3 regions of the Arthrobacter sp. UYCu723 genome follow, and region 3 is predicted to be linked to each of the others. Evidence: riboswitches for the same ligand, from Rfam matches in the RefSeq annotation. Region 3 holds a riboswitch; each other region holds the start of a gene.
What was found. A riboswitch is a leader RNA that binds a small molecule or an ion and turns the genes downstream of it on or off. The one in region 3 is predicted to bind S-adenosylmethionine.
Positions count from the first base shown of each region.

Region 1: linked by a shared signal. The riboswitch ahead of ACVWZ8_RS01265 (bifunctional o-acetylhomoserine/o-acetylserine sulfhydrylase) and the one ahead of ACVWZ8_RS09760 (DUF1737 domain-containing protein) in region 3 are both predicted to bind S-adenosylmethionine.
Region 2: linked by a shared signal. The riboswitch ahead of ACVWZ8_RS14480 (aminotransferase class V-fold PLP-dependent enzyme) and the one ahead of ACVWZ8_RS09760 (DUF1737 domain-containing protein) in region 3 are both predicted to bind S-adenosylmethionine.

Region 1 covers NZ_JBSSBW010000001.1:267,621-272,652, reverse strand. The annotation lists gene ACVWZ8_RS01285 (hypothetical protein) at 1-324, shown strand, start outside; gene ACVWZ8_RS01280 (histidine phosphatase family protein) at 337-1,017, opposite strand; gene ACVWZ8_RS01275 (CPBP family intramembrane glutamic endopeptidase) at 1,106-1,939, shown strand; gene ACVWZ8_RS01270 (VOC family protein) at 2,067-2,705, opposite strand; SAM riboswitch class IV at 2,908-3,023, shown strand; gene ACVWZ8_RS01265 (bifunctional o-acetylhomoserine/o-acetylserine sulfhydrylase) at 3,088-4,404, shown strand; SAM riboswitch class IV at 4,519-4,634, shown strand; gene metX (homoserine O-acetyltransferase MetX) at 4,646-5,032, shown strand, end outside.
Region 2 covers NZ_JBSSBW010000001.1:3,075,660-3,080,691, reverse strand. The annotation lists gene hisN (histidinol-phosphatase) at 1-704, shown strand, start outside; gene ACVWZ8_RS14485 (glutamyl-tRNA reductase) at 814-2,148, shown strand; SAM riboswitch class IV at 2,253-2,366, shown strand; gene ACVWZ8_RS14480 (aminotransferase class V-fold PLP-dependent enzyme) at 2,402-3,868, shown strand; gene ACVWZ8_RS14475 (class I SAM-dependent methyltransferase) at 3,939-4,715, shown strand; gene ACVWZ8_RS14470 (Nramp family divalent metal transporter) at 4,875-5,032, shown strand, end outside.
Region 3 covers NZ_JBSSBW010000001.1:2,077,684-2,082,715, forward strand. The annotation lists gene ACVWZ8_RS09745 (glutamate--cysteine ligase 2) at 1-1,033, shown strand, start outside; gene ACVWZ8_RS09750 (O-succinylhomoserine sulfhydrylase) at 1,083-2,291, opposite strand; gene ACVWZ8_RS09755 (rhodanese-like domain-containing protein) at 2,292-2,702, opposite strand; gene ACVWZ8_RS09760 (DUF1737 domain-containing protein) at 2,699-2,947, opposite strand; SAM riboswitch class IV at 3,045-3,160, opposite strand; gene ACVWZ8_RS09765 (ATP-grasp domain-containing protein) at 3,535-4,479, shown strand; gene ACVWZ8_RS09770 (glycosyltransferase) at 4,466-5,032, shown strand, end outside.

The sequences.
Region 1 (5,032 bases), 1.8 Mb from region 3:
CAGCGCCGGTGGCCGTCGAAGAACTCCGGCAAGATTCCTGAACGCTGCCCCCAGGTCCGGCCGGTCTTTTCCACTGCTCCCGACGATGGCCGGAAGTACGTCCAGCACCGGCTCTGGGCGGACCGGGCCGATGTGGTCGAGCTGGTCAAACAGGGCGCCACGGTCTACGTCTGCGGCGACGGCAAGCACATGGCGCCGGAGGTCCGCGACACATGTGCGCTCATCTACCGGGAGGCGACCGGGGCCTCGGCGGCGGACGCCGATGCGTGGATGGATGAGGTGGAACGCACCCACGGCAGGTACGTGGCCGACATCTTCACGTGAAGATGCCACCGGTCAGAAGAACATCGGCGGGGCGTCCAGGACGGTCTCGTCCACGCGCCGGTCCACCCACTGGCTGAAGGGCTTGTCCAGTTCATACTTGCCGCGGTCGGTCCGCAGTAGCGTCCGGACCTCGGCGTTGTCCGGGTTGTTCAAGGACTCGAAGTACTCCACGGACCAATGGAACCAGCGCATGCAGAACAGCCGCATCGTGAGCCCGTGTGTCACAAACAGGGCGTTCGGGGCATAACTCGGCTTGGACCAGTGCCGGTACAGCGTCTCCATGAACGAGGAGATCCTGTCGTACACATCGGAGCCGGACTCGCCCTCCCGGAAACGGTAGAAGAAGTGGCCGTAGGCGTTCCGGAGCTCCTTCTGGTCCTCGATTTCGCCGGCGATCTGGAAGTTCGCCCAGTCCTGCTCGCGCAGCCGCGGCTCCTCGATGACCCGTTCCGTCAGCGGACCCAGGTTCAGCGCCTCGAGGGTCTGGTACGCCCGTAGATACGGGGATACATAGACGCAGACCTGGCGGCCATCGAGCAGGCGCCGGACCTGCTCGCCGGCGGCCCGGGCCTGCTCGAGGCCCAGCCCCGTCAGCGGAATCCGGTAGTCCGGCACCCGGTTGTAAATGGAGGTGTCGGCGTTGGCGGCAGACTGGCCGTGCCGGATCATGATGATTTTCCCGGGCGCACTCATAAATCCCAAGCATAGGGCTCTGCTGCCCGGCGGATCCGCCAGAGCCCGGAAGCAGGCAACTGCCAGCAACTGCAGGCAAGATAGGAACATGTTGGTTCCCTCCCGCCGTCGGCTGCGGATAGAAGTGTTGATTGTCCTGGGCCTGTCACTGGGGCAGTCGGCCGTGTATTCAGTGGTGCAGCTGCTGGACAAGATAACCAGGGCGCCGCTGGCGCAGGGGACCTCCACGCTGAACCGCTCGCAAAGCAGCCGCGAGTACTTCGACCTCACCTACCAGCTGCTGGACATCATCTTCGCGCTGGTGCCGGTGGCCCTGGTGATCTACTTCCTGACCGAGCACCGGGCCGGCCTGCCCGGAGGCAGCAGCCTTTCCGGAAGCAGCAGCCTGTCCGGAAGCAGCAGCCTGCCCGGAAGCAGCAGCCACGGCGCCACCGCCTTCGGCAAGCTGGGCTTCAATTTCGCCCGGCCCGGCAAGGACCTGCTGCAGGGGCTGGGCCTGGCCGCGCTGATCGGGATTCCCTCGCTGGGCCTGTACGCCGGAGGCCGGGCGCTGGGGATCACGACGGCGATCATCCCCAGTGCGCTGGACTCCTACTGGTGGACGGTGCCGGTGCTGATCCTCTCCGCGGTCCGGCACGGGATCGTGGAGGAGGTCATTGTGGTGGGCTACCTGCTGGACCGGCTGGGCAAGTTCGGCTGGAGCATGCCCGTGGCAATCTTTGCCAGCTCCATGCTGCGCGGCAGCTACCACCTGTACCAGGGCTTCGGGCCGTTCATCGGCAATGCGGTCATGGGAGTGATCTTCGCGCTGATTTACACCCGGACCCGCCGGGTGATGCCGCTCGTCATTGCCCACGCGCTGCTGGACATCGTGGCGTTCGTCGGGTTCAGCCTCTTCGGCAAGGCCATCGGTCTGGGCTGAGCCGGCCCGGGCTGAGGCGCCCGCGGCCGGCGCGCCAGGCCGGCCGTTAAACGATCTCGGCCGCCATCAATGGGTGACGTCATTGGCACCCGCTGATGGCGGCCGAAGTGTTAGGGCAGTGAAGGCCTCAGATGGTGACGGCTCCGGAAGCGGTTTCGAAGGTGACGGAGAGGATGCCGGGCGTGCCATGCGGGGCAAGCCAGTTGACGGCGACATCTTCCAGCGGCTTCTCCACCTGTTCACCCAGCCATTCCGTGACGCGGTCTGCCGAGCCGGCGATGGTCAGGGACGTCATCTTGACGTCGCTCGGGTAGGCGTTGGAGGGGTGCAGCTCCGGATCGCCCTCCCACTTGAGCATGTACGGGACCTGGGGGTCGGCGATGAGTCCCAGGATGCCGATCTGCTTCCAGACCAGCTCGCGGCCGTCGGGGAACTTCCGGTTGCCGTTGACGGCAGCGCGGCCGAGCCGCTCTTCGAACGGTGCCAGGTCGTCAACCTCGACGCACCAGCCCATCCAGCCGCCGCCCGCTTCGGAGCGGGCGCGTACGGCTTGGCCGAAGGGAGCCTTGTCCGAAGCCGGGTGGTTCAGGACCTCGACGACTTCCAGGTACTTGTGTCCCGCGAGCGGGATAATCATGTTGCGGGTCCCGAAACGGGGGTGTACTCCGCCCTTTACGGCTTCGACGCCGAGGGCAGACGCAATACGGTCGGTGGTGGCTGCCAAACCATCTCGTTCACAGGCGTAAGAAACGTGATCCATGCGCATGCCATCATCTTGGCACTTTGTGATGGAGCTCTCAGCTTAGGGCATCCTAAGCGAGATGGGATGTCATTCTGTGGTGGTGCGGGCGCCATCGTTGCGCCCGTCACGGCAGGACTCCGCCCGCGGACCCGGGGTGCCGGAGGGCGGGCTTCATCTTTGTCACAAAGCTATCCAAGGCCCGGGGAGCGTTCCTACACTGAAGCCAGGTCATGAGTGCCAGCGGATAGCCCCGGCTTGCTGGCCGGCAACCCTCGTATCGCGGTGGGGTGCCCCGGGTGAAGACCTGGCCGTCCGGCGCCCGCCGGAGGGCAAGCGCGGCGCCTGCACCGCCCCCGGGCCGATGGCCTGTGGGGTGGGCTGTGCCCGGTCCTTGAGGAGTATTCCGATGTCCAATGCCTGGTCCTTCGAAACCCGCCAGATCCACGCCGGCCAGGAACCGGACAGCGCCACCGGCGCGCGTTCCCTGCCCATCTACCAGACGACGTCGTTCGTGTTCCCCAGCGCCGAAAGCGCCGCCAACCGCTTCGCGCTTGCCGAACTCGCCCCCATCTACACCCGGATCGGCAATCCCACCCAGGATGCCGTGGAACAGCGGGTGGCCAGCCTTGAGGGCGGCCTCGCGGCCCTGCTGCTGAGCTCCGGCCAGGCCGCGGAGACCTTCGCGATCCTGAACGTCGCCGAGGCCGGCGACCATGTGGTGGCCAGCCCCAGCCTGTACGGCGGAACCTACAACCTGCTGGCCCACACGCTGAAGAAGTTCGGCATCTCCGTGACCTTCGTGGAGGATCCGGACAACCTGGAGCAGTGGCGCGACGCCGTCCGGCCCAACACCAAGCTGTTCTTCGGCGAAGTGGTCTCCAACCCCCGCCAGGACGTCCTGGACATCGAGGGCGTCTCGAAGGTAGCCCACGAGGCCGGTGTCCCGCTGATCGTGGACAACACCCTCTCCACGCCGTACCTGATCCGGCCGATCGAGTGGGGCGCTGACATCGTGGTGCACTCCGCCACCAAGTACCTCGGCGGCCACGGCGCCGCAATCGCCGGCGTGATCGTGGACTCCGGCAACTTCGACTTCGGGAAGGACCCGGAGCGGTTCCCCGGCTTCAACACGCCGGACCCCACGTATAACGGACTCGTCTACGCCCGGGACCTCGGCAAGGACGGCGCCCTCGGCGCGAATCTCTCCTACATCCTCAAGGCCCGCGTCCAGCTCCTGCGCGACCTCGGCTCCGCCGTGTCGCCGTTCAACGCCTTCCTCATCGCCCAGGGGATCGAGACCCTGAGCCTGCGCGTCGAGCGCCACGTCGCCAACGCCACCAAGGTGGCCGAATGGCTCGAGGCCAGGGACGACGTCGAATCGGTCGCCTATGCGGGGCTGCCGTCCAGCCCCTGGTACGAGCGCGGCCGCAAGTACGGCCCCAAGGGGACGGGCGCCGTCGTGGCGTTCAACATCGCCGGGGGAGCGGAGGCCGGCAAGCGCTTCGTCGACGCCCTCGAACTGCACTCGCACGTCGCGAACATCGGCGACGTGCGCTCGCTGGTCATCCACCCGGCGTCGACCACCCACAGCCAGCTGTCGCCGGAACAGCAGACAATTGCCGGCGTCAATCCTGGACTCGTACGGCTTTCGGTGGGTCTGGAACACATTGACGACATCATCGCGGACCTCGACGCCGGCTTCCGCGCGGCCAAGGGCGTCTGAGTCCGCCGGTTCCCGGCACCCCTGCCGCGCAGGGGTGCCGGGAACCACGGCCTCGAGTCACATAGCCGTCATAATCTTCGCCACAACGGCGCCTCGTTTCGTAAGCTAGTGGCAGGTCATGAGTGCCAGTGACAGCCCCGGCTTGCTGGCCGGCAACCCTCCTTTTGCGGCGGGGTGCCCCGGGTGAAGACCTGGCCTGCCGGTCTGCCGACGGCGGGCAAGCGCGAAGTTAGGTCCTCACATGACGATTGCCGTCACCCGCACGGGTGTACCCGGAAGCAAAACCGCCCATATGCCAGCCACCGGCCCGGTCGTCGCGGTGCCCGAAACAGTGCCTGGCGCAGTGCCCGAAACACTGCCCGAAACAGTGCCCGGCGCAGTGCCCGATACCGTGCCCGACGGGACCGTCCGGTACCTCCGGATCGGCGGCCTGGAACTCGAATCCGGCGCCCGGCTGCCCGATGTCACCCTCGCCTATGAAACGTGGGGGACCCTCAACGCGGACCGCTCCAATGCGGTGCTGATCGAGCATGCCCTCACCGGGGACACCCACGTCACCCGCGGTGCCGGCGAGGAGCCCGGCTGGTGGGAGCAGCTCGCCGGGCCCGGCGCCCCCGTGGACACCGAC
Region 2 (5,032 bases), 1.0 Mb from region 3:
TCGAAACGAAGCCTGACCTGACGCCGGTGACGGATGCGGACAAGTCCGCAGAGGAAGCGATCCGCGGCCAACTGTCCCGCTCCCGCCCGCGCGATGCCGTCCTGGGCGAGGAATTCGGCAGCTCCGGCCACGGGTCCCGGCGCTGGATCATCGACCCGATCGACGGGACCAAGAACTTCGTCCGCGGTGTCCCCGTCTGGGCCACCCTGATCGCCCTCGTTGACGAGGGCGAGCCCGTCGTCGGCGTCGTCAGTGCACCGGCACTGGGCAAGCGCTGGTGGGCGGCCAAGGGTGCCGGCGCCTACATGGGCCGCTCGCTCGCCGCAGCCACCCGGCTGCGGGTCTCCAACGTCTCCCAGCTCTCGGACGCCTCGCTGTCCTACTCAAGCCTGGGCGGCTGGAAGGAACGCGGAAACCTCGACGAGTTCCTGGGCCTCACCGAGGAAGTATGGCGGACCCGCGCCTACGGTGACTTCTGGTCCTATTGCCTGGTGGCCGAGGGCGCCGTCGACATCGCCTGCGAGCCCGAACTGAACCTGTACGATATGGCGGCCCTGGTCCCGATCGTCACGGAAGCCGGCGGCCGCTTCACCTCCCTCGAGGGTGAGGACGGGCCGTTCGGTGGCAACGCCCTGGCCACGAACTCGATCCTGCACTCGGAGGTCCTCAAGCGCCTCAACCCGGGCCTCGACGACCTGCTGTAAGGTCCCGCGCTCAAGATATCCCGAAGGTCGATGCATCACTCTGGCCACGGCAGCGGGCCTGAGTGCCTGTCGCGACGCGGCCTGGACCTTTTCTGGGAGGAGAACAGCCATGTCCGGAACACATCCAACGGCGGATCCCGCATCCGGGGACTCCGGATCGGGGCCGGTGCTACTGGCGCTCATTGCGAGGTACCGGGATCTGGACCACGATTCGGCTGCGCGGCTGCATGCTGTCTCCACCGAGCTAGCCCCGGACCTCCTCGCCAGCAGTCCCGCCGTTTCCGGATCGCTGGTCTTGTCCACCTGCAACCGCTTCGAAATCTATTGCGAAGTCCCCTCGGCCCGGGACGTTGAGTCCGCGCGGTCCGATGCGCTGGCCGCCCTCTGCCGCTGCTCCGGCCTGCCGGCCGCCCTGCTCACGTCGCATTTCGAGTACGTCCAGGGCGCGTCGGTCCCCGCGCACCTCTTCGCGGTGGCGGCAGGACTGGATTCCGTTGTGGTCGGTGAGCGCCAGGTGTCCGGCCAGGTCCGCCGCGCCCTCGCCGACGCCCAGCTGGCGGGTACGGCCGGCGGACGGTTGAGTCGGCTGTTTCAAGCGGCCTCCCGCGTTTCCAAGGCGGTAGGGGCGCGGACAGCCCTCAGCGCCGCCGGACGATCCATCGCCACCGTCGCCCTGGATCTGGCAGCCATAGGATCCAGCCAGGGAAGCCTGGCCGGGGCATCCGTGGTCCTGGTAGGCACGGGTGCCTACGCCGCGCACGTGGCGGAACTCCTGAGAAGCAGGCAATGCATCAGTGTTGCCGTCTACTCCCACTCCGGGCGGGCCGCTGCATTTGCGGCCGCCCGGGGCGGAACGCCGCTGACAGAGCGGGAGCTGCCCGCCGCCGCCGCCGCGGCAGATGTCATCATCGGCAGCAGCGGCACCGGGGCTCGCATTGGCGCCGCCAGCTTGGCGCGCTGGAGGCAGGACGCAGCCCGTCCGCTTACCGTCATTGACTTGGCTCCCAGCCACGATTTCGACCCGCACGTGGCGGACCTGCCGGGCGTCGAACTGATCACGCTGGGATCCGTGCAGCTTGCCGCTCCCCCAGCGGACGCCGAAGCACTTCGCCTCGCCCATGCCCTGGTCAGGCAGGCTGCCCGGCAATTCGAGGAGCAGGAAGCGATCCGCGCCGTCGACGCCGCCGTCGTTGCCCTGCGCCGGTACATCCAGGACGTCCTCGACGCCGAAATGGAGCGGGTCAGACGGCAACACGGCGGTGGCGCCCCGGCTGAGGACGTGAACATCGCCCTGCGCCGCATCGTCCGGCGGCTGCTCCATACCCCGACCGTCCGGGCCAGGGAGCTGGCCACCGCCGGCCGCCAGGCCGACTACACGGCAGCCCTGGAGGCCTTGTTCGGCCTTGATGTCCAGCTCAGCAGCGCAGCCAGCGCCGCGCCGTAGGCCGCGACGCACCAAAGGCACCAGCCACTGCGGTGCGTAACAAAGCGCTTCACATTCCTGCCCTGCCTTTTCCGCGGCGGCCGGGATGTCCTAGGCTCGAAGCAGGTCACGAGTGCCAGCGCTAAACCCCGGTTTGCTGGCCGGCAACCCTCCATTCGCGGTGGGGTGCCCCGGGTGACGACCTGGCCGGTCCGGAACGGACGCGGCAAGCGCGGATCCCCGGTGCTTGGGGTCCTTTTTCGAGCGAGGTCCCATGACGACTGCCACTTTTCCCGCCACCTTTCCTGCCACTTTTCCTGCCTCCGGCGGGGTCCGCCCCGCCTCCGCAGCGGCGCTCCCCGACCGCTTCGCCGTCGCCGGCAGGCCGCTCGCCGCGGTCACCGGGGCGGAGATCCAGGCCCCGCTGATCCAGGGCGGACACGTCCGCTACGCCAACCTGGACTACGGAGCCTCCGCCCCCGCACTGTCCGTGGTGTCGGCCTACTTGAACGAGATCCTGCCGTTCTACGCCAGCGTCCACCGCGGCGCCGGCTACGCCTCCCAGATCAGCACCTCCGTGTACGAAAACGCCCGCACCATCGTTCGCGAGTTTGTTGGCGGCCGCCCGGGCGACTCCGTGATCTTCACCCGCAACACCACCGACTCGCTGAACCTGCTGGCCGGCTGCCTGCCGGTCAGCGACGGCAGGCACACCGGGGAGGTTCTCTACCTCGATATCGAGCACCACGCCAACCTGCTGCCCTGGCAGACCGTGCCGCACCGCAGCGTCGTGGCCGCCCCCACCCTTGCCGCGACCCTGGACAAGCTGCGCGAACAGCTGGCGCAAGGCGGCATCAGCCTGCTCGCCGTCACCGGCGCCTCCAACGTCACCGGCGAGATCCTGCCCATCCGCACCCTGGCCTCCCTTGCCCACGAGTACGGCGCCCGGATCGTCGTCGATGCCGCCCAGCTCGCCCCGCACCGGCGCATCGACATCACCGCGGACGACGTCGACTACCTCGCCTTCTCCGGCCACAAGCTCTACGCGCCGTTCGGTTCCGGCGTGCTGGTGGGGCGCCCGGACTGGCTCGACGCCGGCACCCCGCACCTGGCCGGCGGCGGAGCCGTCAGCGACGCCAGGCTGGACACGGTCAGCTGGACCACAGGCCCGGCCCGGCACGAGGGCGGCTCCCCCAATGTGTTGGGCGCGGCAACACTGGCCCGGGCCACCCAGGTGATTGCCGCCCTGGACCAGACGCAGTGGTACGCCCACGAGGACACCATCCGCTCCTTCGTCGTCGAGGGTCTCCAGCAGATCGACGGCGTGACGGTCCACCGGATCTTCGCGGACACGGACCCTGAAGGCGACGGGCAGGGCGCCGGCATGATCGGCGTCGTCAATTTTTCCGTCGAAGGCTACGACGCCGGCCTCGTTGCCGCCTACCTTTCCGCCGAACACGGCATCGGACTGCGTGACGGCCGGTTCTGCGCCCACCCGCTGCTCAAGCGGCTCGGCCTGCCCTCGGGCTCGCTGCGGGCCAGCTTCGGCCTCGGCTCGCGGCTCGAGGATGCGCAGCGGCTGCTCGCCGGTATCCAGGAGCTGCGGCGGACCGGCCTCGGCTGGGACTACGTGGTGGATGCCGGCCGCTGGGTGCCGTCCAACGACGCCCGCAGCTACCCTCACTGGGCACCGAACACGCCGGGGACCGCCGGCGCCGCGCCGTGCGCGGTGGCGGAGTAGGCCTCCGCGGTAACCCCACGTGCGGTAAATTCGAAGGGTACCAACCGGACCTGCCCGAAGGAGATCGCACGTGGCACGCGGCGGCCCCACCCTACACAGCGGCCCCAAACTGCAGGAGGACCGCCGCCAGGAACTCGGGCAGAGCTTCCGGGACGGCGGAGCCCACTATGAGCGGGTCCGGCCGGGATATCCCGGCGAGTCGGCCGACTGGCTGATCCCGGCCGGCGCGAGGGACGCCGCGGACATCGGCGCCGGAACCGGTAAGTTCACGGCCCTCCTGGCTGAACGCGGGCTGCACACCGTAGCGGTCGATCCTTCCGCCGATATGCTCGAACAGCTCCGGCGGACACTGCCCGGCGTGGCCGCCATCGAGGGCACCGCCGAAGACACCGGGCTGGCTCCGGCAGCCTACGATCTTGTCACGATCGCCCAAGCCTGGCACTGGTGCGATCCGTTCCGAGCCAGCACCGAGATCGCCAGGATCCTGCGCCCGCACGGCGTCCTGGGGCTGATCTGGAACCAGTTGGACACCTCCGTTCCCTGGGTCCACCGGCTCACGCGGATCATGCATGCCGGCGATGTGCACAAGCCCCACTTCAAACCGCTCCTCGGGCCCGAGTTCACCGGACTCGAGAGCCACCTGACCCGCTGGGAGGATCCGGTGACCACAGCGGACATTATAGAACTGGCAAAATCCCGGAGCTACTACCTTGCCGCGGGCGAGGCCACCAGGGCCAAGGTGCTCGCCAACCTGGACTGGTACCTGCACGAGCATCTGGGCCATGCCCCCGGCGAGGTGCTTCCGCTCCCCTACCTGACCCAGAGCTGGTGGGCCGTCCGGGCCTGAGGATGTCCGGCCACGTTGCAGGCAGTGACCGCGGGGGTTTATGGTTTCGGTATGCCTAACAATCAGTTGTAGGCAGTCACAACTTTGGAACCGGCCCGCACCATCCGCCGGAACCGACCGTCGCGTCAATGTTGACGCCCCGAGCAATGGGAGCCCGCAGTGCTGGAAGTAACTGGACACCAACCGCCGGCGGCGGGAGCGCCCAACCGGCGGACACCGGGAGCGCGCAGGGCACTGATCGGATTGCTGGGTCCTGCCTTCGTGGCCTCCATCGCCTACGTGGACCCGGGCAACGTCGCCGCCAATCTCACGGCCGG
Region 3 (5,032 bases):
CGCCGGTTTCAGCTTCGAGCTCAAGCTGGAACAGATTGAAACCCAGACGCAGCCGTGTCTGGATTACACCCAATTGCTCCAGCAGCTCAGGCAGGGCCGTGCGCTCGCGGACCAGGCCGCACGGGCACACGGCGGCCGCGTCGCAGCCCTGGCCACGTCGCCGAGGGGCTCCGCGACGCACACAACGCCTTCGCCGCGGTATGTCACCATGCAGGAACGATTCGGGCTGATCGTCCGGAACCAGCTCACCTGCGGCTTCCACGTCCACACGTTTGTGGAATCCCCCGAGGAAGGCGTGGCGGTGATGGACCGGATCCGGGACAAGCTGGCCGTGCTGATTGCCCTCAGCGCAAATTCCCCGTACTGGAACGGCGCGGAGACAGGGTTTGAAAGCTACCGCACCCAGGCGTGGAACCGCTGGCCGGGCTCGGGTCCTACGATGATCTTCGGCAGCGTGCCGGTCTACCGGCGGGTGGTGACCCGGCTGGTGGAAAGCGGCGTGCTGCTGGACGAGGGGATGATCTATTTCGACGCGCGGCTGTGCAGCCACCATCCCACCGTGGAGGTCCGGGTCGCCGACGTCTGCCTGCGGGCCGACGACGCGGCGCTGATCGCCGTGTTGGTGCGTGCCCTGGTCGAATCGGCCTGCCGGGAGTGGAACGACGGCGTTGAACCAGCCCCGGTGCCGACGCTGCTGCTGCGGATGGCCGCCTGGCAGGCCAGTAATTGCGGGCTCCGCAGCCAACTGCTGGACTTCGGGACCTTTACACCCGCGCCGGCGGCGGATGTGGTCCACGCACTCGTGGACTATCTGGCCCCGGTGCTGGCGGAGCAGGGGGAGCTGGAACTGGTCCACGAGGGCATCGCACGGATCCTCGCCGAGGGGACCGGTTCGCAGCTGCAGCGCCGGCCGTTCCGGGAAGGCGGCCTCGTCGCCGTCGTCGACCGGGCCGTCAAGGTAACCATGCTGGGGTCGGAGTCCCGGGATCCCGCGCACCAGCCGTCGTCCCTGGGCCGGGTGCGCCGGGCCTGACCGAAAAGACGCTGCCGAGTCCGCAGTTCGCGGTATGAAGAATCCCTGGTCAGACCTGTTTGAGCGCCTGGCGGAGGTCGCGGATCAGGTCCTCGACGTCTTCCAGGCCCACGGAGAGCCGCACCACGCCGTCGCTCAGCCCGATCGCAGCGCGTCCTTCCGGGCCCATGGCGCGGTGCGTCGTCGTGGCCGGATGCGTGATGAGGGACTTCGCATCGCCCAGGTTGTTGGAGATGTCGATGATCCGCAGCGCGTCCAGCAGTGCGAAGGCGGCTTCCTTCGCCGAGCGCCCGGGGGACGGGGAAAGTTCCAGCGTGAGCACGGTGCCGCCGGCCGTCATCTGCCTGGCCGCGAGCTCGTACTGCGGGTGGGATTTCAGCAGCGGGTACAACACCGCGCTGACCGCGGGCTGCTCCTCGAGCCATTCGGCCAGCCGCAGGGCGGACGCCGAGGAATGGTTGACGCGCAGCGCCATGGTCTCCAGGCCCTTGGTCAGCACCCACGCGTTGAAGGCGGACAGGGCGGGTCCAGTGTGCCGCATGAGCTGCTTGACGGGCCCGTCAATGAATGCCTTCGTGCCCAGGATCGCCCCGCCGAGCACCCGGCCCTGGCCGTCGATGTGCTTGGTGCCGGAGTAGACCACCACGTCCGCGCCGAGGTCCCCGCAGCGCTGCAGCAGGGGGGTGGCGAAGACGTTGTCGACGACGACGGTCGCCCCGGCAGCATGGGCCAGTTCGCTCACGGCGGCGATGTCCACAATCTCCTGCATCGGGTTCGATGGCGACTCGAAGAAGACCGCGGTGGTCGGCTCCGACAACGCCTCGCGCCACTGCTCCAGGTCCGGCCCGTCGACGAAGACCGTTTCCACACCCCAGCGCGGCAGGATTTCGTTGAGGATCACAAAGCAGGAGCCGAACAGCGAGCGGGCGGCGACCACACGGTCCCCGGCGCCCAGCAGCGCGCCGAGCGCGGTGAACACCGCGGACATGCCGGACGCCGTCGCAAAGCACGCCTCGGTGCCCTCGAGCAGCCGGAGCCGTTCCTGGAAGGTCGCCACCGAGGGGTTTCCGTAGCGGGAGTAGACGAAGCGCTCGTCCTCGCCGGTGAAGGCGCGCTCGGCGGCGGCGGCGGATTCGTAGACGAAGCCGGAATTGAGGAAGACCGGCTCGGTGGTTTCCTGGAAGCCGGTGCGGTCAAGTCCGCCGCGGACAGCCTGGGTGTCGGGGCTCCAGCCGGCGGCGTCGGGATTGAAAGTCACTTAGTTCTTTCCGAGGTTGGTGGGCAGGCCGCGGTTCTTCCAGCCGTTGACGGTCCGTTCGCCGTAGCGGTCGGGCTCGCCTTCGAAGCCCTCGAGGACGTTGTAGGAGGTGAAGCCGGCCTCGGTGGCGGCGGTTGCGGCGGCGATGGAGCGGGCACCTGAACGGCAGAGGAACACCAACTCGGTACCGGAATCCTCCGGCGCCTGCTGCTTCAGTTGCTTCACGAACTGCGAATTGGGGATGCCGCCGGCCAGGCTCCACTGGATGAAGAGCGGATCATTTTCCGTCGCTTTCGTGTCCGGGATGCCGATGTGGGCCCATTCCGCCTCGGTGCGGACGTCCACCAGGATGGCGCCCGCCTCCAGCTTGGCCCAGGCTTCCTGCGGGTCCAGGTCTCCGGCGTAGCTCACGCGTGGCCCTCGATGGTCTCTTCGTAGCCGACGCCGTCAATTCCCAGGCCTTCGACCGCGTCGGCGACGGCGGCGTCCGCGCTGGCAATTGCGGCCGGCAGCACCACGGCCTGGGCGACGATGACGCTGCTGCCGTTGAAGGCGGCGGAGGGGCTTCCGTGCAGCACGTAGCCTTCGGCCAGCGCCGCCGAAACGCGCTCGCAGAAGGAGCGGTCGTCGGGGCCGGTGAACAGGCGGTAGGCCAGCTTTTCCTCGGCGGCTGCGCCGGGGACGGCTGCGGACGGGGCGGGTGCTGTGGTGGGGACAGCGGGGGCGGATGCGTCAGGCACGACGGTACTCCTTCTTTCACGCTTGCAGCTCGAATGGGTCGATATGCCGAGTATTCACCTGAGGCACCCCGCCGCGAAAGGGAGGGTTGCCGACCGGCCAGTCAGGGCTTGGCGCCGGTTCTCATTACTCCCCAAAAACGTAACATCTGCAGGGCTGGCCCGCACCGCCGCCCTCGTCATGTTCCGTAACCGTAACCGTCTCCCGGCGCTGCCGGCGGAGCCGGCGGAGCCGGTCGGGAGACGTCAGGCAGTGTTTTGACCGGAGCGGTCCGTCGGGGTAGCCAGCGGCTGAATATACGTATCTACCTGTCCGGCCGACTATCTCCGCCGGGGACAGTTTCGAGTAGCGCCTACTCGGGTCTTCTGATACGTCGCTCGCCTTTACTGGGAGGCAGGCAACAGGTCCCGAGAGGTCTCAAAGTGCCAACCGCCGCAACTTGAGGGGGTACCGCGCAGGGTCATGCCAGGCCCTGTCCGCCGTCTCAGAACTGAATGGAGAAACTGTGAAACCCCGTGTCCTGATTACCGGCGCCGGCGGCCCTGCCGGCCTGGCCCTCGCCGCCCAGCTGCGGTCCCGGGGCATTCCCTTCCTGGGCGCTGACGCCCGCGAACTGCCGGAAGGGACCGGCGTCACCGCTGTCAGGGTACCCCCGGCCGCTGACCCTGAACTGATCCCGGTTTTGCGCCGGCTGGTCGCACGGGAGGGAATAAATTTGGTCATCCCGACTTCCGGCGAGGAACTGATGCAAGTCTCGGCGGCCCGCGCGGGTTTCGGAAGGGACGTCCGTGTTATCACAGGCGAGCCCGGGCCGGTGGCTGTCGCCAGCGATAGGCTCTTCACAGCCTGGCTCTTGCGGTCGGCCGGGGTCCCGGTCCCGCGGTTCGGAGTCCCCGGGGACTTTGCCGGCGCCAACGCAGCGATGGCCGCGCTGGACGGCCCCGTGGTCGTCAAGCCCCGGGTTTCCCGCGGCGGATGCGGGGTGATTGTCGTGGACGGAAGCGTGGACGTCGACTGGGCAGGACTGCCGGACGGGCAGATCGTGCAGGAATACATTCCCGGAACGGAATATGTGCCCGTGGTCTTCGGAACCCCCGCCCACAACGGTACGGCCCCGTTTGCGGTCGTGGTGGAAAAGACCGGGCGCGCAGATCAGGACGTGGTCAACGCGATAGCCGTCCGCCGCGCCGCGGCCGGGGAGGCAATGGATGTGGGCAATGTGGCGATGGCCGCCGTCCGTTCGCTGGGGCTGACCGGCCCGGTCGAACTTACCGTCCGCCGCCGGGCCGACGGGACTCCGGTGGTGCTGGAAATGAACGCCCGGTTTGGCGCCCACAGCGAAGCGGCGCCCGAGCTGCTCGACGCCGTGCTGGCCTCCTTCAACCTGCCGTCCTTCAATCCTGCGTCATTCCGGCAGGGAACCGGAGCATACGCCCATGCCCTGGTTTGACTCAGCTGAGCCGGGAATCCACCCGGGCCTGCTCCTCCCCGGCGTACTCATCACCGGTCTGCCGGTCCTCCTGTTCGGCCTCGTCCGGCTGCTCGCCGTGCCGTTGGCAGTGTGCTTCGAGGTCCGGGCGGCCAGCCGGCGGCGCCGGGGGGCTCCGACGCTCTGGGACGAATGGCCAAGCGTGTCGATCGTCGTCCCGGCCTTCAACGCGGCCGCCGTCATCGAAAACTGCGTCCGGTCCGTCCAGCTCACCCGCTACACCCGGTACGAGGTCATCCTCGTCGACGACGGCTCCACGGACAACACGGCCGAACTGATGGCCGGTCTCGCCGCCGGGGATCCTCGAATCAAGGTCCTGGGACAGCCAGGCGCCGGGAAGGGAGCTGCCCTGAACCTGGGCGTCCGCTATGCCACCGGTGACGTTCTGGTGTTTGTCGACGCGGACAGGATCTTCGCACCGTACACGGTCGACAGGATGCTGCAGGGCTTCGAGGACCAGCGCACCGGGGCAGTCTGCGGCGATGACAGGCCGGTCCAGCTGCACCGGACCCGG